3 regions of the Streptomyces sp. NPDC055103 genome follow, and region 3 is predicted to be linked to each of the others. Evidence: riboswitches for the same ligand, from Rfam matches in the RefSeq annotation. Region 3 holds a riboswitch; each other region holds the start of a gene.
The links. A riboswitch is a leader RNA that binds a small molecule or an ion and turns the genes downstream of it on or off. The one in region 3 is predicted to bind cyclic di-AMP.
Positions count from the first base shown of each region.

Region 1: it holds a riboswitch for cyclic di-AMP, as region 3 does, so the genes downstream of both, ACWFR1_RS23925 (LysM peptidoglycan-binding domain-containing protein) here and ACWFR1_RS10460 (M23 family metallopeptidase) in region 3, are expected to answer to the same signal.
Region 2: it holds a riboswitch for cyclic di-AMP, as region 3 does, so the genes downstream of both, ACWFR1_RS05630 (M23 family metallopeptidase) here and ACWFR1_RS10460 (M23 family metallopeptidase) in region 3, are expected to answer to the same signal.

Region 1 covers NZ_JBSGTX010000039.1:56,993-61,651, forward strand. Annotated here, with positions in the region: gene ACWFR1_RS23915 (phosphocholine-specific phospholipase C) at 1-1,108, shown strand, start outside; gene ACWFR1_RS23920 (DUF6197 family protein) at 1,170-1,862, opposite strand; cyclic di-AMP (ydaO/yuaA leader) riboswitch at 2,263-2,435, shown strand; gene ACWFR1_RS23925 (LysM peptidoglycan-binding domain-containing protein) at 2,441-3,328, shown strand; gene ACWFR1_RS23930 (alpha/beta family hydrolase) at 3,322-4,608, opposite strand.
Region 2 covers NZ_JBSGTX010000005.1:140,197-144,855, forward strand. Annotated here, with positions in the region: gene ACWFR1_RS05615 (GNAT family N-acetyltransferase) at 1-362, opposite strand, end outside; gene ACWFR1_RS05620 (HPr family phosphocarrier protein) at 538-819, shown strand; gene ACWFR1_RS05625 (GntR family transcriptional regulator) at 955-1,638, opposite strand; gene ACWFR1_RS05630 (M23 family metallopeptidase) at 1,863-2,645, opposite strand; cyclic di-AMP (ydaO/yuaA leader) riboswitch at 2,659-2,821, opposite strand; gene ACWFR1_RS05635 (M16 family metallopeptidase) at 3,020-4,387, opposite strand; gene ACWFR1_RS05640 (M16 family metallopeptidase) at 4,414-4,659, opposite strand, start outside.
Region 3 covers NZ_JBSGTX010000012.1:10,959-15,617, reverse strand. Annotated here, with positions in the region: gene ACWFR1_RS10470 (STM4011 family radical SAM protein) at 1-128, shown strand, start outside; gene ACWFR1_RS10465 (SGNH/GDSL hydrolase family protein) at 115-909, opposite strand; gene ACWFR1_RS10460 (M23 family metallopeptidase) at 1,060-2,073, opposite strand; cyclic di-AMP (ydaO/yuaA leader) riboswitch at 2,078-2,239, opposite strand; gene ACWFR1_RS10455 (tyrosine-protein phosphatase) at 2,627-3,448, shown strand; gene ACWFR1_RS10450 (DUF6126 family protein) at 3,461-3,616, opposite strand; gene ACWFR1_RS10445 (helix-turn-helix domain-containing protein) at 3,670-4,299, opposite strand; gene ACWFR1_RS10440 (aspartate aminotransferase family protein) at 4,386-4,659, opposite strand, start outside.

The DNA.
Region 1 (4,659 bases), on a different contig from region 3:
CTTCGTCGACCTCGTCTACCGCGCGCTGTCCGCCGACGCCGAGGTCTTCGACTCGACGGTCCTGTTCCTCAACTACGACGAGAACGACGGCTTCTTCGACCACGTGCCGCCGCCGGTCGCCCCGCCGGGGACGCCGGGCGAGTACCTCGACGGCGCGCCGATCGGCCTGGGCTTCCGCGTGCCCATGATCGTCATGTCCCCGTGGACCCGGGGTGGCTGGGTGAGCTCCGAGGTCTTCGACCACACCTCGGTGCTCCGCTTCATGGAGACCTGGACGGCGGCCCTCGGCACTCCGGCCGCCTGCCCGAACATCAGCGCCTGGCGGCGCCGGGTGACGGGCGATCTGACGAGCGTCTTCGACTTCGCCCACCCGGTGTACGGAGTGCCCGCGGGCCTCCCGTCCACGGCGAAGGTCATCGGGCAGGCCACCTGCGGCCCGCTGCCGAACCCCGCGCCCCAGAACAACGCCCAGCCGGCGCAGGAGTCCGGCACCCGCCCGGCGCGCGCCCTGCCGTACCAGGTGAACGGCAACCTCGACCGGTTCGAGTTCGGGGCGGCCGGCAAGATCCTGGCCTGGTTCTCGATGACGAACCAGGGGCCGGAGGCCAGGCAGGCGGCGCACTTCTCGATCCACCCGCACCAGCACCGCGACACGGCGGCCTGGCAGTACACGGTCGACCCGGGCGCCACCGCCTCCGACTACTTCAACATCGGGCTCGGGTCGGGATCCGGGAAGTACGACATCTCGATGATGGGCCCCAACCGCTTCCTGCGGCGCTTCATCGGCGACGCGTCCAAGGCGGGCAAGGCCGTGGAGGTCGCGGCCCGGTACGCGCCCGAGGCGGGCACGGGCCGGACGGCGCTGTGGTTCCGGATGACCAACACCTCGGCGGGCCCGGTGACCTTCACGATCCGCTCGAACGCCTACCGCACGGACGGCCCGTGGACGTACACGGTCCCGGCGAACTCCAGCCGTGAGGAGTTCTTCAACGCGGTGGCCTACAACGGCGGCTGGTACGACTTCACGATCCTCGCCGACATCGACGGGACCTGGTCGCGCCGGTACACCGGCCACATCGAGACCGGGTCCCCGAGCGTCACCGGCTGACCCCTTGCACGTCGGCCGGTGCCGGCGGGTCACCGGCCGACGGTGTCACCGGCCCGGCGGGTCACCGGCCGGCGTGCGCGGCGCGGCGGATCGTCGCGTCGAGGAGGCCCACCGCCTCGGCCGCCGTGCGGCCGGGAGCCCGGTTCCACGGGCCGATCAGTTCGCGCCATCCTCGCGACCGGAGCTCGGTCATGATCCAGGCGGCCGCCTCGTTCATGGTGTCCGCGCCGCCGTAGCCGAGGCGGTGGGCCGCGAGGAGGGCGCCGCAGACGCAGCGCGCTCCCCGCGCGTCGCGCAGTTTGTACGGGGCGTTCTGCCAGCCCCACTCCGTGAGCACCAGCCGCGCGTAGCCGAGGTGGACCGAGGGGCGCAGCTCGGGACGGCCGATCCGGCGCCAGGCGTGCAGACGGTCCGGGAGTACGGCTCCGATCCGGCCGGGAAGCGTGCGCTCGGCCGGGGCCGGCGGCGGGAGCGCGTCGAGCGCCTCGGTCACGAGCTGGTCCACGGGCACGGTCAGGAGGGCCCGCCAGTCAGCGCGCTCGGGCTGTCGCTGCGGCGCGGGGTCCGGTCCGGCGGGGGCCGGCCGGACCGGGACCTGTGGGGCGAGGGTCGGCCGGACCGGGACCGGTGGGGCGAGGGTCGGCGGGGCGGGGGTCCAGTCCGTGACGATCCGCTGCCAGGTGGCGCTCTCGAAGAGAGCGGCCGCCTCGCGGTCGAGGGTGTCCGGGCTGAGCGGGGAGACGGTGGTCGGCATCCGGGTGGCTCCTGGGTCGGGTACCTCCATCTTTCAAGAAGAATGTCTTGTTTGCGACTTTTGTCGCCACGGACACAGTGGTACCGCTTAGCGCGAGCCAGCCCCACGACCCTCGACACGACCGAACACCCCATGGCGGTAAATTTCCACCCATTCATTCACCATCGGAATTACATCGCATATTCGGACATTACTCGCCGGGTGACGCGGTTCACTTTTCCCGGAGATCACCACGTCCCGGCACTTCCGCAAGCCGTGCGGTGCACGGAAGTTCGGCGATGCCCGAGCGCGGTCGATCTTGAATTAGCCGAATACAGAGATCCTTTACCCCGCCCCAGCGATTCACTCCCCTTGTTATCCGTCGCATTACTGGCCTACGGTCACCCCCATTCGAGCGGAACGCCTAATCCTGCCGCCGCCCGAAACACCTCCCTTTCACCCGACGGCAGGAGCGGGGGACCCACGAATTCGCCGGTCCGGAATCCGGAACGGCTCGGGGTGCAGCCGCGTGTGCGCGGCCGGACATCTCCCGTCCGAACCCGACAGCTCACCCCGCAGGCGCCGGAGAGGAAACCGTCATGCCTGCACACGGTAAGCACCGCCGCCCCCGACGCCGCACGGTCACCCGTGGCCTCGCACTCGCCGGCACGGGCGGGGCAGCCCTGGCCCTGCCGCTGATCGTCCCCGCCACCGCCGGCGCCGAGACGATCTCGTCCGCGCCGAAGACCGCCGCGCAGCCCGTCGCCGCACAGCACGCGACCGCGACCGCCGCGCCGTCCGCCCCCACCGCCGCTGCCGCCGCCGCGCGTACGTACACCGTCGTGAGCGGTGACTCGCTTTCCCTGATCGCCCAGAAGAAGGGAATTCAGGGCGGCTGGAAGTCGATTTACCGGGCCAACAAGTCCGCCGTGGGTGACAATCCGTCACTCATTCACCCCGGTCTCGAACTGACGATTCGTCGGGATTCCGCGAAGGCCGCCCCCGCTCAGGCCGCCGCGCCGAAGAAGAGCACCGCCACGACGGACCGGGCGAGCCGCTCCGAGCGCCGTGCCGCGGCCCCGGCCGCCGCTTCGGGCGCCTCCGCAGCGCAGGCGGCGCCCGCCGCCGCGCCCGCCGTCCAGGCCGCCCCGGCCGCCGCCCAGTACGCCGACAACCTCGACGGCTGGATCCGGCAGTCGCTGGCCATCATGGCCCAGCGCGGCATCCCCGGCTCGTACGACGGAATCCTCCGCAACGTAATGCGCGAGTCCTCCGGCAACCCCCAGGCCATCAACCTCTGGGACTCCAACGCCGCGGCCGGCACCCCCTCGAAGGGCCTGCTCCAGGTGATCCAGCCGACCTTCGACGCCTACCACGTGCCGGGCACGTCCACGGACCTGTTCGACCCGGTCGCCAACATCACGGCTGCCTGCAACTACGCGGCCGACCGCTACGGCTCCATCGACAACGTCAACGGCGCCTACTGACCCCTGAAGTGCTCGTCGAACCAGTCCCTGGCGAGCTCCGCCACCTCCTCCAGGGCCCCCGGCTCCTCGAAGAGGTGGGTGGCGCCCGGCACGACCGTCAGCCGGTTCTCGCAGCGCAGCAGCGCCTGGGCCCGCTTGTTGAGGTCCAGGACCAGCTCGTCCCGGCCGCCCACCACGAGGAGGGTCGGGGCGCGCACCCGGGCCAGGTGCTCGCCCGCCAGATCCGGTCTGCCACCGCGTGACACGACTGCGGCGACACCGGAACCGGCGTCGGCCGCCGCCCACAGCGCGGCGGCCGCGCCCGTGCTCGCCCCGAAGTAGCCGAGCGGCAGGTCGTCGCCCCCGGGCCGCCCGGCCAGCCAGTCCGTGGCGCTCACCAGCCGGCCGGCGAGCAGCGGGGTGTCGAAGACATGGGCCCGGTCGGCCGCCTCGGTCTCGGTCAGCAGGTCGAACAGCAGCGTCCCGAGCCCGGCCCGGTTCAGGGCCGAGGCGACCGCGCGGTTGCGCGGACTGTGCCGGCTGCTGCCGCTGCCGTGGGCGAACAGGACGATGCCGGTCGCGCCGTCGGGCACAGCGAGCCGTCCGGCGAGGGTGGCGCCGGTCGCCGGGATCCTGACGTCCTCGTCCCGCACGACGGGCCCGCGCACAGCCCGGCTGCGGTCGAGGCAGTCGAGCACCTCCGCGTCGGACGTCTGCGTGAAGTCCCGGTAGAACTGACCGATCGCGTAGAAGAAGTCGGGCTCGCGGACGCTGACGGTCTCGTCGGCCTCGCCCCCGAGACGGGCGGTCCAGCCGCGTGGGGCGACCGGCACCGCCAGGACGATCCGCGCGGCACCCCGGGCACGGACCACCCGGCAGGCGGCCAGCGCCGTGGCGCCCGTGGCGAGCCCGTCGTCGACGACGACGACCGTCCTCCCTTCGAGGGGCACGGGCGGGCGGGCGCCCCGGTAGCGGTGGGTCCGCTGCTCCAGCTCGATGTGCTCGCGCTCCTCCACGGCCGCGAGCTCCCGCTCGCCCACACCGGTCTCCCGCAGCACCTGCTCGTTGAGGACCCGTACACCGCCCTCCCCGAGCGCGCCCATCGCGAGCTCCGGCTGCCACGGCACCCCCAGCTTCCGTACGAGACAGATGTCGAGGGGCGCGTCGAGCGCGTCGGCGACCTCCGCGGCCACCGGTACGCCGCCGCGCGGAAGGCCGAGAACCACGACGTCCTGGTACTTGAGGTGGTCGAGACGGGCGGCCAGCTGCCGGCCCGCGTCGGTGCGATCGCTGAAGTCCATGGTCCGCCGCCCTTCCGCACGCGGCCGGGGCGCGGGGAGGAACCGTGTGCC
Region 2 (4,659 bases), on a different contig from region 3:
GGCATGCCGCGGTCGTCGATGCGGTCGTAGCGGACGGTGGCGATGAACTCCCCGCCCACGGTCGCGGCGAGACCCACCCGGTCGACGAAGTCGTGATGGGTGAACCGGTGGACGTCCTTGGCGGAGAGCCGCGGGTAGGGAGCGAAGAAGCGGTAGTACTTCGACTCGTCCGACACCTGCTCGTAGAAGCTGACCAGCCGGTCGGCGTCATCGGCGGTGATGGGCCTGATGCGCGCGGTGCCGCCGTCCCGGAGCACCACGTCGGCCTCCCAGTGATCGGGATAGGCGTGCTCCGGTGTGGAGGCCGGTGCCGGTGATGCCGGTCGATCCGCCGCTTCCGACTGCTCCGACGCGCTCTGCATGGGGCCAGCCTACGGCCGGTACGGGCCACCGGCACCGGTCGCGCCGCGGGTGCGCGCCGTGCAGGGTGGGGAGGGCCGAAGGGCGGTCCGATCCGGTTCGAAGGTCGGCACGAGCACCGCGCACCGCATGAGAGACTGGTCTAGACAACCCGCTTGAGACTTGAAGGGCAACACCATGGCTGAGCGCCGCGTCAACGTCGGCTGGGCCGAGGGCCTCCACGCCCGCCCCGCGTCCATCTTCGTCCGTGCCGCCACGGCTTCCGGCGTTCCGGTGACGATCGCCAAGTCCGACGGCACCCCCGTGAACGCCGCCTCGATGCTCGCGGTGCTCGGCCTGGGCGCGCAGGGCGGCGAGGAGATCGTCCTCGCCTCGGAGGCCGAGGGCGCCGAGATCGCGCTGGACCGCCTCGCGAAGCTGGTCGCCGAGGGCCTCGACGAGCTCCCCGAGACCGTCTGACCCCGCCTTTCCCGTACGACGAAACCGCGGCTGCCGGAATTCCGGCGGCCGCGGTTTTCGCTTTTCTGGAGCCGGTATTTCCGGCAGCGCACATCAGCTCCAGCGAATTCCTATTCTTTGTATACGGTGCACGTGTTAATTCCGGACGCTCGCCGTGTTGACGACATGTTGCGAAACCCTCACACGGCCGCGCTCGGGCCTTTTCAGCCGGTGCAGCACCAGCGAGCGCTCCGCATGCAGCGCCGTCAGCGCCCTGGCCCGCTCGGCGTCGCCGCGCGCGACGGCGTCCACGATCGCGCCGTGCTCGGACCAGGCCTCGGTGGGGTGGGCGGGCTGGTCGACCGCGTACATCCAGGCGATCTTGTGCCGTAGCTGGGTGAGCAGCGCCGTCAGGGCCGGGCTGCCGGAGGCCTGCGCCAGCGTCTCGTGGAACCAGCCGCCGAGCGAGCGCAGGTCCTCGCCCTGGCCGCGTCTGGCCCGCTCCTGACCCAGCCTGACCAGGCCCCGCAGCACCTTCAGATGTGCCTCGGTGCGCCGCTGTGCGGCGCGGGCGGCGCCCAGGGGTTCGAGCAGGGCCCGCATGTCGAGCAGATCGGCCGCCTCCTGCTCGGTGGGCTCGGCGACATGGGCGCCTGCGTGGCGGCGGGTGACGACGAAGCCCTCGGACTCCAGGGTGCGCAGGGCCTCGCGGACCGGGACACGGGAGACCCCGTAGCGGCGCGCGAGCTGCTCCTCGGTCAGTCGCCCGCCCCGCTCGAAGACGCCGGAGACGATGTCGTCCCGGATCGCCGTGCATACCGATTGCGCGGGAACGCGCATGTCCGACCTCCGCCTTGGTCCGCGAGAGACAATTCGAGCGACGCCTGTTCTGCGTCCGCTCTGCGACTCTATTGCAGCAGGCCGGAATTTCCGATGCCCCCATGGAATCCGCGCATATGTTTCGGTCAGCGAAAAGCCCCGGCTCAGTACGAGCCGGGGCTTTTGCGACGCGATGCGTGTGACGCCAGGGGCTTCCGTGTGGCGTCAGCGGCTTCCGCCTGGGGTCAGAGGCTGACGCCGCGGGAGCGGAGGTACGAGATGGGGTTGAGGTCGGAGCCGTACTCGGAGCTCGTCCGCGCCTCGAAGTGGAGGTGCGGGCCGGTCGAGTTGCCGCTCGAACCCGAGACGCCTATCTGCTGGCCCGGCTCGACGCTCTGGCCCACGTAGACCCCGATGGACGAGAGGTGCCCGTACTGGGTGTACGTGCCGTCGTTCATCCGGATGACGATGTTGTTGCCGTACGCGCCGCCCCAGCCGGCCTCGACGACGGTGCCGGAGCCGACGGAGACGACCGAGCTGCCGTAGGACGCGTGGAAGTCGATGCCGGAGTGGCTGCCGGAGGACCAGAGGGAGCCGCCGGTCTTGTAGCCGGTGGTCACGTACGAGCCGGCCACGGGGAGCTGGAAGGAGTTGAGGCGGCGGCGCTCGGCCTCGCGGGCGGCGCGCTCACGCTCCTCACGGACCTCCTTGGCGCGGGCCTCGGCCTTGCGCTTCGCCTCGGCGCGAGCCTCGGCCTGGGCCTTCGCCTTGGCGATGGCCTCGAAGGCCTCCTGCTCCTGCGCGGCGACCTGGGCGTTGACGCGGTCCGCGAGGGAGTCCTCGGTGATCACCTGCGTGAGGCCGGTGTCCTCGACGGAGCGGTTGTCCGTGTCGGCGGCGAGCGCCGGGGAGGCGAGGGTTCCGATGACGCCGGTGGTGGCGAGTGTCGCGACGCCGGCGATGCCCACGCTGCGACGCGCCATCCGGCTCGGCCCACGATGCTTCCCGGTGGCACGGGTGAACGCCATGTAGGGGCTGTTCCTTTCCTTCCTTCTCGCCTACCGGGTTAGCTGACGGGTTCGGAGCAGGAAGGTCTCCTACGAGCCCCTCCGTGCGTGACGAAGGCGCCCGATTCACCCCAGGGACTGTGTGGGTCCCCGGCTCCCCAGGCTCGCGCCTGACGGGGACTCGGCGATGACTGTCCGCTGCCGCGAATGCGGCACGTGCACTGACGAACAGCCGCACCGACGCTATGCGGATCGTCTTTCAATAGCCAAACAAACACGCCTGTTTGTAAGACATGCCACAGGGCAGACGCCCCATTCCTCTCAATTCGGGCAAAGCGGAAGGCCTCGACGAAATCGTGACGTCGAGGCCTTCCTTGCCGGGTCCGCGGGTGCGATCAGCCGGTCACGACGGTGACTTCACCGATGCCGAGCGCGCGCACCGGCTCCGCGATCTGCGCCGCGTCGCCCACGAGCACGGTGACGAGCCGGTCCACGGGGAAGGCGTTGACCACGGCCGCGGTCGCCTCGACCGTGCCCGTCTCGGCGAGACGCGCGTACAACTGCGCCTGGAAGTCGTCCGGAAGGTGCTGCTCGACCTGGTCGGCGAGCGTCCCGGCGACCGAGGCGGCCGTCTCGTACTTGAGCGGCGCCACACCCACGAGGTTCTGCACGGCCGTCTCGCGCTCGGCGTCGGTCAGGCCCTCCGCGGCGAGGGTCCGCAGCACCTTCCACAGGTCGTCAAGTGCCGGGCCGGTGTTGGGGGTGTCGAACGAGCCGCTGATGGCGAGCATCGACGCGCCGTTCCCCGCGGCGTCCGAGCGGAGCACCTGCCCGAAGGCCCGCACGCCGTACGTGTAGCCCTTCTCCTCGCGCAGGACCCGGTCGAGGCGCGAGGTCAGCGTGCCGCCGAGGGAGTACGTGCCGAGGACCTGGGCCGCCCAGACGCTGTCGTGGCGGTCCGGACCGATGCGCCCGATCAGCAACTGCGTCTGGACGGCGCCGGGACGGTCGACGATGACGACCCGTCCGGTGTCGTCCGCGGTGATCGGCGGCATCGGCAGCGGCTCGGCCGGCTCGCCGGACCAGGCGCCCAGCGTCTCGGCGAGGACCTTGTCGAGGTCGACACCCGTCAGGTCGCCGACGACCACGGCGGTGGCCGTGCCGGGGCGGACGTGCGCCTCGTAGAAGGCGCGGACGGCGGCGGAGTCGATCGCGGCGACCGTCTCCTCCGTGCCCTGGCGCGGCCGGGACATGCGCGACTCGGCCGGGAAGAGCTCCTTGGAGAGCTGCTTCGCGGCGCGGCGGGACGGGTTGGCCGTCTCGTGCGGGATCTCGTCGAGGCGGTTGCGCACGAGGCGCTCGATCTCGGTGTCCAGGAAGGCCGGGGCGATCAGCGCCTCGGAGAGCAGCCCGAGCGCCTTGGGCAGCCGGGAGACGGGCACCTCAAGGGAGACCCGTACGCCCGGGTGGTCCGCGTGCGCGTCGAGCGTGGCGCCGCAGCGCTCCAGCTCGGCCGCGAACTCCTCGGCACCACGCTGGTCCGTGCCCTCGGAGAGCGCGCGGGCCATGATCGTGGCGACGCCGTCGAGACCGGCCGGCTCGGCGTCCAGCGGGGCCGGCAGGAAGATCTCCACGGCCACGACCTGCTGGCCGGGGCGGTGGCTGGTGAGCACGGTCAGGCCGTTGGCCAGGGAGCCTCGCTCCGGGGCCGGGAAAGCCCAGGGCCTGGCGATGCCCGGCTCGGGCCGCGGGTGGAAGTCCATGCTCGTCAAAGACACGGCAGCGTCGGTCACTGGTCCGCTCCCTCTTCCTCGTCGCTGTCGCTCTCGCTCTGTTCGGTGGCCACCGGCTCGTAGACGAGCACCGCGCGGTTGTCGGGGCGCAGTCGGGCCTTGGCGGCCGCCTGCACCTCCTCGGCGGTGATGTCGAGGACCCGGTCGACGGCCGTGAGGGCGAGCTGCGGGTCGCCGAACAGCACCGCGAACCGGCACAGTTCGTCCGCGCGGCCCGCGACGGTGCCGAGCCGGTCGAGCCA
Region 3 (4,659 bases):
GCGACTGCCACATCGGCTACGTCCATCTGGAGACGCTGCCGCTGTACGACGTGTTCGCCGGCGGGGTCCTGGAGCGGATCCCGGCCGGCGGTCCGTCGCCCCTCGGAAGGGCTCTCAGAGAGGCATGAGGTCGGGGCGCTTGGCCTCGACGTGGTCGCCCGAGCTCTCGCCGCGCAGCCTGCGCCCGATCCACGGCACGAGGTACTCCTTGGCCCAGTGGATGTCGTCGCGGCGCACCTCCAGCGTGCCGCGCGGGGGGCGCGGCGGCCACGGCTGGTCCGGGTCGGCCGGCACCGGCAGGCCGAGGACCTGGGCGGCGCGCAGGGCGACACGGGTGTGGCCGTCGGGCGAGAGGTGCAGCCGGTCGTCGTCCCAGGCCCGCAGGTCCTGCACGGACCTGAGCGACCACAGGTCGAGGACCGGACAGTCGTAGCGGTCCGCGATGGACCGGACGTGGGCCGTGTAGGTGGCGATCTTCCCGCGCAGGTGCCGGAGCACGGGGATGTCCCGGGTGTCGAAGCCGGTGGTCACCATGACGGTGCCGACGGCGGAGGTCAGGTCCGCGACGGCGCGCTCGAAGCGCTCGGCCACGTCGTCGGGGTCCGTACCGGGCCGGATGATGTCGTTGCCGCCGGCACAGAAGGTCACCAGGTCGGGGGCGAGTTCCTTCGCGCGGGGGACCTGTTCGGCGACGATCTGGTCGAGCAGGCGTCCGCGTACGGCCAGGTTGGCGTAGCGGAACTCGTCCTGCTCCGGCAGCTGGTCGGCGAGCAGGACCGCGAACCGGTCCGCCCAGCCGACGTAGGTCCCGTCGGGCCCGGGGTCTCCGACGCCCTCGGTGAAGCTGTCACCGATCGCCGCGTACGACCCGAATGCGTTCTTGTCTCTTGATCTCGAATCGTCTGCCACGGGAGCACATCCTTCCCTTTCGGATGTGACCTACGCGACCGTAAGGAGGGGTTGACGGAGGGTGACATATGCCACCGATAAAGATTCCCCCAAGCCGGAATACGCCGACGGCCCGGCACCTGGGTGCCGGGCCGTCGTGGTGCGTCCGTGTCAGACGGAGACGCCGTGCTGGCGGAGGTAGGCCAGCGGGTCGACGTCGGAGCCGTAGTTCGGAGAGGTACGGATCTCGAAGTGCAGGTGCGGGCCGGTGGAGTTGCCGGTCGAGCCGGAGAGGCCGATCTGCTGGCCGCCGCTGACGGACTGGCCGGACGAGACGGAGAGGGAGGAGAGGTGCGCGTACTGCGAGTAGTTGCCGTCGGCGTGCTGGATGACGACCTCGTTGCCGTACGAACCGCTCCAGCCGGCGGAGACGACGGTGCCGGCGCCGACGGCGCGGACGGTCGTGCCGGAGGAGGCGATGAAGTCGACACCGGTGTGGTAGCCGGAGGACCACATGGAGCCGGAGGCACGGTACGGGGTGGAGAAGCCACCGCTGACGGGGGCGACCCAGCCGGACGCGGAGGTCGAGGACCCCGCCGACTGCGAGGTCCGCGCCGACTGCGAGGAGGAGGACTCCGAGGCGGCGGCCGGGGCGGAGGAGCGCTCGCTGCTCCGGGAGGCGCGCGAGGTGTCGCCGTTCTTCTCGGAGCTCTGCGTGCTCTTCGGGGCGGCCTTGGGCGCGGCGCTCTTGGGGGCGGCGGTCTTGGGCGCGGCGCTCTGCGCGGCGGCGGTGTTCTTGGCGCCGAGGGTGAGCTTCATGCCGGGCAGGATCAGCGAGGGGTTCTCGCCGACGACCTGGCGGTTGTCCTCGTACAGCTTCTGCCAGCCGCCCGCGAGGTGGTGCTCGGTGGCGATCTTCGACAGGTAGTCACCGCTGACGACGGAGTACGTCTTCGACGCGGCCTTCGTCACGGCGGGCGCGGCCTGGAGGGCGGCGGGCGCCTTCACCTGGGCGGCGGCGACGGCCTGGGCGGGGACGGCGGCCGGGGCGGCCTGCTCGGCGGCGTGGGCTCCGGTGGCGCCGAGGAGCGGGAGCGCGACGACGGCGCCTCCCGTACTGGCGACGACGAGACCCCGGGTGAGGGAATTGATCTTCGGACGGCGGTGCTTACCCTTCGCGGGCATGGCGAATTCCTCTCCGGCGCCTACGAGGTGAGCTGTCGGGTTCGGACTGGAGATGCCCGGCCGCGTTCTCACGCGGCTTCACCCCAAGCCGTCCTGTGTCGCGGGACCGGCGTACTTCCTGGGTCCCCCGCTCCTGCCACGCATGGGATGAGTGCGGATTCCGGACGGTGGCAGGATTCGGCGGTCCGACCGGATTGACGGTGACGCTAGACGAGCGAGGTCGGAGCAAACAAGCCGCGAATTCCACCCGGTATTGACCGGGGCGAATTTCGGGCGGAAATCCGGTCACCCTCCGTTGATGACGGTCCTTCGATTTCCTTTTTCCGTACGGCAATTGCTCGGGGCCGTCGGCCACGATCCGTCACTTCTATGACCCTGCTCACGCGGCACCGCCCATCTCGCCTGCAAACAGGGCGCGTTCCCCTTAACGCCCCATTTCGGACAGATCACCCATTCCCGTCCGAGGGGGTGCGCGGACCCCCTCCCACCTGGATGATTGTCCTAGGCACCGATCTCGCATCGGGCCCCCGAACGTCGACCCCCAGGAGCATCCGTGACGCAGCAGCTGCCGCAGGTCCCGCCCACCGAAGCGAACGAGCCCGAGCTGGCCGAGGTCCGCAACTTCCGGGACGTGGGCGGCCTGCCGACGACGGACGGGCGCGCCGTGCGGCCCGGACGCCTCTTCCGCAGCGGCCACCTCGCCCACGCCACCGAGGCGGACGCCGCCTTCCTCACCACGCTGGGCCTGCACACCGTCTTCGACTTCCGCAACGAGGCCGACCGCAAGGTCGAGGGGGCGGACGTCGAGCTCCCCGGCGTGCGGAACGTGAACATACCCCTCAACGACCCGGCCGACGGCAAGGAGTTCTGGAAGCTGGTGCGCGACGGCGACATCGCGCAGCTGCGGGAGATCCTGGGCGACGGCAAGGCGGCCGCCCGGATGTCCGATTCGTACCGCAAGATGATCGTCGAGCGGACGTCGGAGCACAGCCGGATCCTGCACTCCATGGCGGAGGAGAGCGTCCCGGCGCTGATGCACTGCGCGGCGGGCAAGGACCGCGCCGGCCTCTCCATCGCGATCACGCTGCTCGCCCTCGGCGTCGAGCGCGAGGCGATCGAGGCCGACTACGTGAAGTCGAACGACCCGCACCGCCGCTACAAGGTGCGCCGCAGCTCCACCGCCGCGGACGCGATGTCGCCCGAGGTGATGGAGCTGCTGAGCCCGCTCTTCGACGCGCGGGTGGAGTATCTGCGGGCCGCGTTCGAGACGATCGACGTGACCTGGGGTTCGGTGGAGACCTACCTCACGGAGGGACTCAAGCTGGCCCCGGAGACCCGCGAGCGCCTGCGGGAGCGCTTCCTCGCCGAGGCGTAGGCGGCACCCCGCCTACTGGTTCTGCCCGCCCAGCATGAAGAGCAGATAGAGGAAGCCGGCGAAGAGGTGCCCGGCGACCAGGTACGCGAAGAGGCGGAGGACCAGGCCCTTGGGGAACTTGCCTTCCCCGCGCTCCTCGCCGGTGACAGCTCGTGACTTCTCGGACATCTCGGTCCTTTTCTGACGAAGGGGCGCGTTCCCGCGAAGGGGTACGCGGGGGGTCAGCGACGGTGCGGGGTTCCGTCACCGAGGCACAGCTCGGCGACGGGACTCTGCATCAGGGTGTGAACGAAGAGCAGCTCGGCCCCGCCGGGGGTGGCGGCGCCGATGCGGTGCGGGGTGAGCGAGTCGAAGTGCGCGCTGTCTCCGGCGTCGAGGACGTGCACGGCGTCACCCAGCGCCAGCCGCACCCGCCCCTCCAGGACGTGGATCCACTCCTCGCCGGGGTGGACGCGCACGATGTCGGCCCGGGTGGCGTACGGCACGTGGACGCGAAGGCACTGGAGCGCCCGCCCGGCGCCGCCGGCCTGCCGGTAGATCCAGCCGTCGGCCTCGACGGGCTCGGAGCGGCCGGCCCGGACGACGGGGTCGCGCTCGGGCGGTGTCTCGCCGAGGAGCTCGGAGACCGTCGTACCGTAGATACGGGCGAGGGCCAGCAGCATCGGCAGCGAGGGTTGCCGGTTCCCCGTCTCCAGGCGCGAGAGGTGCGCCGGGGAGAGGCCGGCCCGCTGGGCGGCGGCCTCCAGGGTGAGTCCCCGGCGGCGGCGCAGGGCCCGCAGCTGCGGGGCGACGTCGGGCAGGACGCCGGAGGTGGCGGGGTCCGGGGAGGTCTCCCCGGGGGCGTGGTCCATGCATCCATTGCGCCAGGATCATGCCTCTGAGGCAAGTTTCTTGCCTCAGAGGCAAAACCCTCTGGCCTGGGCGCGGGCGACGGTCTTCAGCGCTGCGCCACGGCCTGCTTCACCAGTGTCCTCCCGAAGTCCCACATCAGTCCGCCACCGCCGTGGGCCTCGTCCATGACCGCCGTGAAGGCGGTGACGAACCGGTCCACGTCCGCCTCGTCGATGACCAGCGGCGGGATCAGCTTGATCACCTCCAGGTGGTCCCCGGAGACCTGGGTCAGGATCCGGTGCCGCTGGAGCAGGGGCACGACGACCATCTGGGCGAAGAGCCCCTTGCGGGCCGCCTGGAGCATGGCCCAGCGGCCGCGC